2 regions of the Streptomyces sp. NPDC036984 genome follow, and region 2 is predicted to be linked to the other one. Evidence: riboswitches for the same ligand, from Rfam matches in the RefSeq annotation. Region 2 holds a riboswitch; the other holds the start of a gene.
What was found. A riboswitch is a leader RNA that binds a small molecule or an ion and turns the genes downstream of it on or off. The one in region 2 is predicted to bind ZMP and ZTP.
Positions count from the first base shown of each region.

Region 1: linked by a shared signal. The riboswitch ahead of ACZ7DL_RS02120 (glycine hydroxymethyltransferase) and the one ahead of ACZ7DL_RS26320 (bifunctional 5,10-methylenetetrahydrofolate dehydrogenase/5,10-methenyltetrahydrofolate cyclohydrolase) in region 2 are both predicted to bind ZMP and ZTP.

Region 1 is NZ_JBVJRL010000001.1:460,629-463,959, reverse strand. Features, by position in the region: gene rocD (ornithine--oxo-acid transaminase) at 1-1,152, opposite strand, end outside; ZMP/ZTP riboswitch at 1,256-1,345, shown strand; gene ACZ7DL_RS02120 (glycine hydroxymethyltransferase) at 1,380-2,834, shown strand; gene trpS (tryptophan--tRNA ligase) at 2,936-3,331, shown strand, end outside.
Region 2 is NZ_JBVJRL010000015.1:219,598-222,928, reverse strand. Features, by position in the region: gene ACZ7DL_RS26330 (RNA polymerase sigma factor) at 1-17, shown strand, start outside; gene ACZ7DL_RS26325 (CU044_5270 family protein) at 10-999, shown strand; gene ACZ7DL_RS26320 (bifunctional 5,10-methylenetetrahydrofolate dehydrogenase/5,10-methenyltetrahydrofolate cyclohydrolase) at 1,003-1,851, opposite strand; ZMP/ZTP riboswitch at 1,878-1,957, opposite strand; gene ACZ7DL_RS26315 (nuclear transport factor 2 family protein) at 2,045-2,410, opposite strand; gene ACZ7DL_RS26310 (acyltransferase domain-containing protein) at 2,521-3,288, opposite strand.

The DNA.
Region 1 (3,331 bases), on a different contig from region 2:
GCCGATCACCAGCGGGGGCGCGATCCGGATGGTCGACCCGTGGGTGTCCTTGACCAGGACCCCACGGGCCAGCAGTTTCTCGGAGATCTCCCGCCCGGTGCCGACCGCCGGGGAGACGTCCACCCCGGCCCACAGCCCACGCCCGCGCACCGCCCTCACCCGGCCCGTCCCGGCCAGCTCGTCCAGCAGCCGGTGCAGCCGCTCGCCCAGCTCGGCCGCCCGCGCCTGGTACTCCCCGGTCCGCAGCATCGCGATCACCTCCAGCGCCACCGCGCAGGCCAGCGGATTCCCGCCGAACGTCGACCCGTGCTCGCCCGGCCGGAACACCCCGAGCACCGCCGCGCTCGACACCACCGCCGACACCGGCACGATCCCGCCGCCCAGAGCCTTGCCCAGCACATACACATCCGGCACGACCCCCTCGTGCTCGCACGCGAAGGTCCGCCCGGTCCGGCCGAGCCCCGACTGGATCTCGTCGGCGACGAACAGCACGTTCCGCTCGCGCGTCAGCTCCCGCACCCCCGCCAGATAGCCGGCCGGCGGCACGATCACCCCGGACTCGCCCTGGATCGGCTCCAGCAGCACGGCGACGGTGTTCTCGGTGAGCGCCGCCCGCATCGCCGTCAGGTCGCCGTACGGCACGATCTGGAACCCGGGTGTGTACGGCCCGAAGTCCGCCCGCGCCTCCGGATCGGTCGAGAAGCTGATGACCGTCGTCGTACGGCCGTGGAAGTTGCCGCTCGCGACCACGATCTTCGCCATCTCCGCGGGCACCCCCTTGACCCGGTACCCCCACTTCCGGGCCGTCTTCACCGTGCTCTCCACCGCCTCCGCGCCCGTGTTCACGGGCAGCACCATCTCCATCCCGCACAGCTCCGCCAGCTCGCGGCAGAACGCCGCGAACCGGTCGTGGTGGACGGCACGGGAGGTCAGCGTCACCCGGTCCAGCTGCCGCCGGGCCGCCTCGACCAGCCGCCGGTTGCCGTGCCCGAAGTTCAGCGCCGAGTAGCCGGCCAGCAGATCCAGATACCGCCTCCCCTCCACATCCGTCAGCCACGCCCCCTCACCGGTGGCGATCACGACCGGCAGCGGGTCGTAGGTGGGCGCGCAGTGCGCGTCGGCGGTGGCGATGAGGTCTTTCGCAGCGGTCACGGCCTCTCCCGGAGACGACTCTGACTCGACGGTGACCTCCTTCCTATCCTCGCTCGGATGGTGGACGCGGGATCTGTGCCGCGCGGCGCGCCCGGTAGGCTGATCAGCGGGCCGTGACTGGCGCGCTGGGATGGGACGGACCATCAGGGAGCGGCCCGAGCGGGAAAGAGTGCCGTGCGCCTGGGCCGAACGTGAACGCTGTACGCACGCCGTCCGGAGGTTTCCCGATGCCCGAGAATTCCGCCCACCTCTCCACCGAGTCGACGGCCTTCCGCGCCGCCCTCGACGTCATCCGCGCCGTCGAGCCGGGGGTCGCCGACGCCATCGGCCAGGAGGTCGTCGATCAGCGTGCGATGCTCAAGCTGATCGCCTCCGAGAACTACGCCTCCCCGGCCACCCTGCTGGCCATGGGCAACTGGTTCAGCGACAAGTACGCCGAGGGCACCATCGGCCGCCGCTTCTACGCCGGCTGCCGCAACGTCGACACGGTCGAGTCCCTCGCCGCCGAGCACGCCAAGGCCCTCTTCGGCGCCCGCCATGCCTACGTCCAGCCGCACTCCGGCATCGACGCCAACCTCGTCGCCTTCTGGGCCGTCCTCGCCGACCGCGTCGAGGTGCCCTTCCTGGAGAAGACCGGCGCCCGCCAGGTCAACGACCTGACCGAGGCCGACTGGGCCGAGCTGCGCCAGGCCTTCGGCAACCAGCGCATGCTCGGCATGTCCCTGGACGCCGGCGGCCACCTCACCCACGGCTTCCGCCCGAACATCTCCGGCAAGATGTTCGACCAGCGCTCCTACGGCACCGACCCGGCCACCGGCCTCATCGACTACGAGGCCCTGCGCACCCAGGCCCGCGAGTTCAAGCCGCTGATCATCGTCGCCGGTTACTCCGCGTACCCCCGCCTGGTGAACTTCCGGATCATGCGCGAGATCGCGGACGAGGTCGGCGCCACGCTCATGGTCGACATGGCCCACTTCGCCGGCCTGGTCGCGGGCAAGGTCCTCACCGGCGACTTCGACCCGGTCCCGCACGCCCAGATCGTCACCACGACCACCCACAAGTCCCTGCGCGGCCCGCGCGGCGGCATGGTCCTGTGCGACGACTCCCTCAAGGACCAGGTCGACCGCGGCTGCCCGATGGTCCTCGGCGGCCCGCTTCCGCACGTCATGGCCGCCAAGGCCGTCGCCCTGGCCGAGGCCCGCCGGCCCGCCTTCCAGGACTACGCCCAGCGCATCGTCGACAACTCCCGCGCCCTCGCCGAGGGACTGATGCGCCGCGGCGCCACCCTGGTCACCGGCGGCACGGACAACCACCTCAACCTGATCGACGTCGCCACCTCCTACGGCCTCACCGGCCGCCAGGCCGAGGCCGCCCTCCTCGACTCGGGCATCGTCACCAACCGCAACGCCATCCCGGCCGACCCGAACGGGGCCTGGTACACCTCCGGCATCCGCGTCGGCACCCCCGCCCTGACCACCCGCGGTCTGGGCACGGCGGAGATGGACGAGGTGGCGGGCCTGATGGACCGCGTCCTGACCACCACCGAGCCGGGCACCACCAAGTCCGGCGCCCCCTCCAAGGCGGCCCACGTCCTGGACGAGAAGGTGGCGCAGGAGATCGCCCAGCGGGCGACGGATTTGGTGGCCGGCTTCCCGCTGTACCCGGAAGTCGACCTGGGCTGAAGCGCCCCGAAAGGGGCGCGGGGAACTGCGCGACCGGCCACCACCGGCCCGCAGTTCCCCACGCACCGACCCCACCCCGTCTCTCTGCGACAATGAAAAACATGGCTTCCGACCGACCTCGCGTGCTCTCCGGTATTCAGCCCACCGCCGGCTCGTTCCACCTCGGCAACTACCTCGGCGCCGTCCGCCAGTGGGTGGCCCTCCAGGAGACCCACGACGCGTTCTACATGGTCGTCGACCTGCACGCGATCACGGTCCCGCAGGACCCCAAGGAGCTGCGGGCCAACACCCGGCTCGCCGCCGCCCAGCTGCTGGCCGCCGGCCTGGACCCGGACCGCTGCACGCTCTTCGTGCAGAGCCATGTCCCCGAGCACGCCCAGCTGGCCTGGATCATGAACTGCCTCACCGGCTTCGGTGAGGCCAGCCGCATGACCCAGTTCAAGGACAAGTCCGCCAAGCAGGGCGCCGAACGGGCCTCCGTCGGCCTGTTCACGTAC
Region 2 (3,331 bases):
ACCCCCGCCATGCCTGACGAACTCGACCTCCTTCGCCACGCCAACCCGGTCCCCGACGACGGCCCCCGGTTCGGCGACGGCCCGCTGGACCACCGTGCCGAGCGGCAGCTGGAACGCCTGCTGCACCAGCCCCCGGCGCGCCGCCCCTGGCTCCGCCGCGCGCCCCGCCCCCGGCCGCTGTGGGCCCTGGCCGCCACCGGTGTCGTCCTCGCGACCGTCCTCACCGCGCTCCTCGCCGGCCCCGCCGGCGGACCCGCCCTCGCCGCGCCCCGGCCACTGACCGTGCGCGCCCACTCCGTGCCCGTACCGCTGACGCAGCTGGCCGACCTCGCCGAGGCGGCCGCCGCCGACGGCTCGCCACCGCTGCGCAGGGGCACGCACGTGCAGTCGTGGAGCCTCGGCATGAGTGACGACAAGCCGCCCGTGACCCTGCCCGAGGAGCGCGTGGTGCGCTGGCGGGCGGACGACAGCCACACCGAAGTGGTCGTGGCGACCGACCCCCGCCACCCCGGCCGCCCGGTCCTCACCGACGCGGGCGGTGCCCCGCGCCTGGTGGCCGACGGGCAGGTGCTGAGCCGGCGCACCTACCCGCCGAGCTGGAGCGACGCCCCGCCCGAGGCCCGCCCCCCGCACACCCCCTCCGCCCTGCGCGCCTACCTGGCCGAAACGGTCCGCGCCGGCACCCCGGACACCGGCGAACTTCTCGACGGCCTCCAGGAGTTGCTGGACCACTGGACGCTCGGCGCCCGCGAGTCCGCGGCCCTGGTCCGGGTCCTCGCGGACGCCCGGGACCTGCGGCCCGCCGGGCAGGTCACGGACCGGCTCGGGCGACCGGGGCAGGCGTACGTGTACGACGTCCCCGGCGGCGCCCGCCGGATGCTGATCCTCGATCCGCGCACCGGTGCGGTCCTCGGCCTGGAGACCACCTTCACGCGCAACCAGCCCGAGTACGGGGTCGGGGCGGGGGACGTCATGGAGTACAGCGCCTGGCTGCGCTGATCCCTACGCCCCGAACTGCCGGGCGGCGGCCGCCACGGTCTGTTCCAGCAGCGTGGCGATGGTCATGGGACCGACCCCGCCCGGCACCGGCGTGATCAGCGCGGCCCGCTCCACGGCCGAGTCGAAGTCGACGTCACCGACGTTCCCCGGGTTGTAACCGGCGTCGATCACGACCGCGCCCGGCTTGACGTCCTGCCCGCGGATCAGCCGCGGGCGGCCGACCGCGGCGACGACGATGTCGGCCTCCCGGACCGCCGCCGACAGGTCCCGGGTCCGAGAGTGGCAGTACGTCACGGTCGCGTCCCGGGCCAGCAGCAGCATGCCGACCGGCTTGCCGAGGATCGCGCTGCGGCCGACCACCACGGCCCGCTTTCCGGCCGGGTCCACGTCGTACTCGTCCAGCAGCCGCAGGATGCCGCCGGGCGTGCAGGAGACGAAGCCGGGCAGCCCGAAGCTCATCGTGGCGAACGAGGCGAAGGTGACGCCGTCCACGTCCTTCTCGGGCGCGATCGCCTCGAACGCGGCCCGCTCGTCGATGTGGTCGCCCACCGGGTGCTGGAGCAGAATCCCGTGCACGCCGGGGTCGGCCGACAACTCCCGCAGCACCCCGACGAGTTCGGCGGTCGTGGTGGCCGCGGGCAGCGCCACGTGCCGGGACTCGATACCGGCCTTGCGGCAGCGGTTCTGCTTCATGCGGACGTAGGTCACGGAGGCCGGGTCCTCGCCGACCAGCACGGTCGCGAGGCAGGGCGCGGTACCGGTGCGCTCGGTGAGGTCGGCGGCCTTCCGCGCGGTCTCCTCGACCGTGCGGCGGGCGAGCGCGGTGCCGTCCATGAGACGGGCCTGGGTCATGCTGCACACTCCTGAGCTGGATCGACTCTCCTCGCCCAGGCGCGCGGCACGACCACGGACCGCTCCCCGGTGGTACTCCACCTCAGCGCCAGTCACGGCCCGCGCACAGCGTAACCGAGAGGTCCAGGCCGGCCGCAAGGTGACCTGGACCTGCGCGACCCTCCTTCCGGCGTCCGGCACACCCGGCCGGGTCCTACTCGTCCCAGACCTGGACGATGAGCTGATCGGCGATCTTGCCGTCCCGCAGGGTGACCATCGACTCGGCGAGCACCCGGGTGCCGTCCTCGTACTCGCAGGACTCGCTGTAGGCGGCGTGGTCGCCCTGGACGACGCACTGCTCCAGCTTGTGCGTCATGTCGCGGCTGTAGATGTCGTCCAGCAACTCGGCGATCTGGCCCCGGCCGTGCAGGACCGTGGGGTGACTGGGCTGGTTGTTGCGGTCGACGATACGGATCTCCGCGTCGTCCGCGTAGAGCGACAGCAGGTTGTTGCCGGTGTTCCCCTCGATGCCCCGGCGCAGTGTCTCGGTGTCGAAAGCGGACCCCGTCGCGGTACCCATGGTGACCTCCTTCAGGCGCCCGCGGCCCGTCCGGAAGCGGGCCGCACGGGCCCCACCTCAGAGACTCCTCCGCCCCGGCGGCCTCGGCAAGCGCAGCCGGCGCCTCCGCCTCACGGGTGAGCGCGGCCCGCCGCCCGCAGGGCCGGCCAGTCCCGGGCCAGGGCGTACGCCGAAGCCGTGCCGTCGCCCGGGAGGCAGCCGGGGAGCAGGCTGGTGAGCCCGTCTCCGGGGCCCAGTTCCAGCCATCTGCGGACCCCCTCCCGGTGCATCCGGCCGACCGCGTCCGCGAACCGCGGCCGGCCCGGCGTCACCCAGAACTCCGGCTCGGCCGTCTCGCCGGTCACCGGCCGGGCGGTGACGTCGGAGACGAGCGGCAGGCGCGGGACACGAGGGTGCAGCGTGGCGAGCGTACGGCCGTACGCGGCGGCGATCCCGGCCGGGTCGGGCGAGCGCCGTGCCGGGCCCGGGCGGCCGCCCAGCAGCCGGGCCAGGGTGCCGACCGCGTGGCAGGCGCCGGCCAGGGAGAACACCCCGGCGGCGTACGCGGCGGCCATCCGCCCGGCCTCCTGGCCGAACAGCACGTCCGGCCGCACACCCCAGCTGCGCAGCAGCCGGTACTGCGCCATCTGGAGGGCGAAGACCGCCGGACCGGCGAACGAGGCCCGGCCCAGCAGCGCCGACACACGCGTGCCGTCGGCCGCGAAGAGCACGCTGCCGAGCGGGAGTTCCAGATACGGATCGAGACGCGCGCACAGGTCGTCCAGAGCCTCCGCGAACACCGGGAAGGCCGCCCGGAGTTCCCGCGCCGTCCCGGGGCGCGGCGGGACACCGGCCGAGAACAGGAACGCGGTAGGTCCCTTGCTGCCGTCAGGGGGCATGCCTCCATTGAGGCACGCCCGGGCCGGGCGGAGACACCGGACA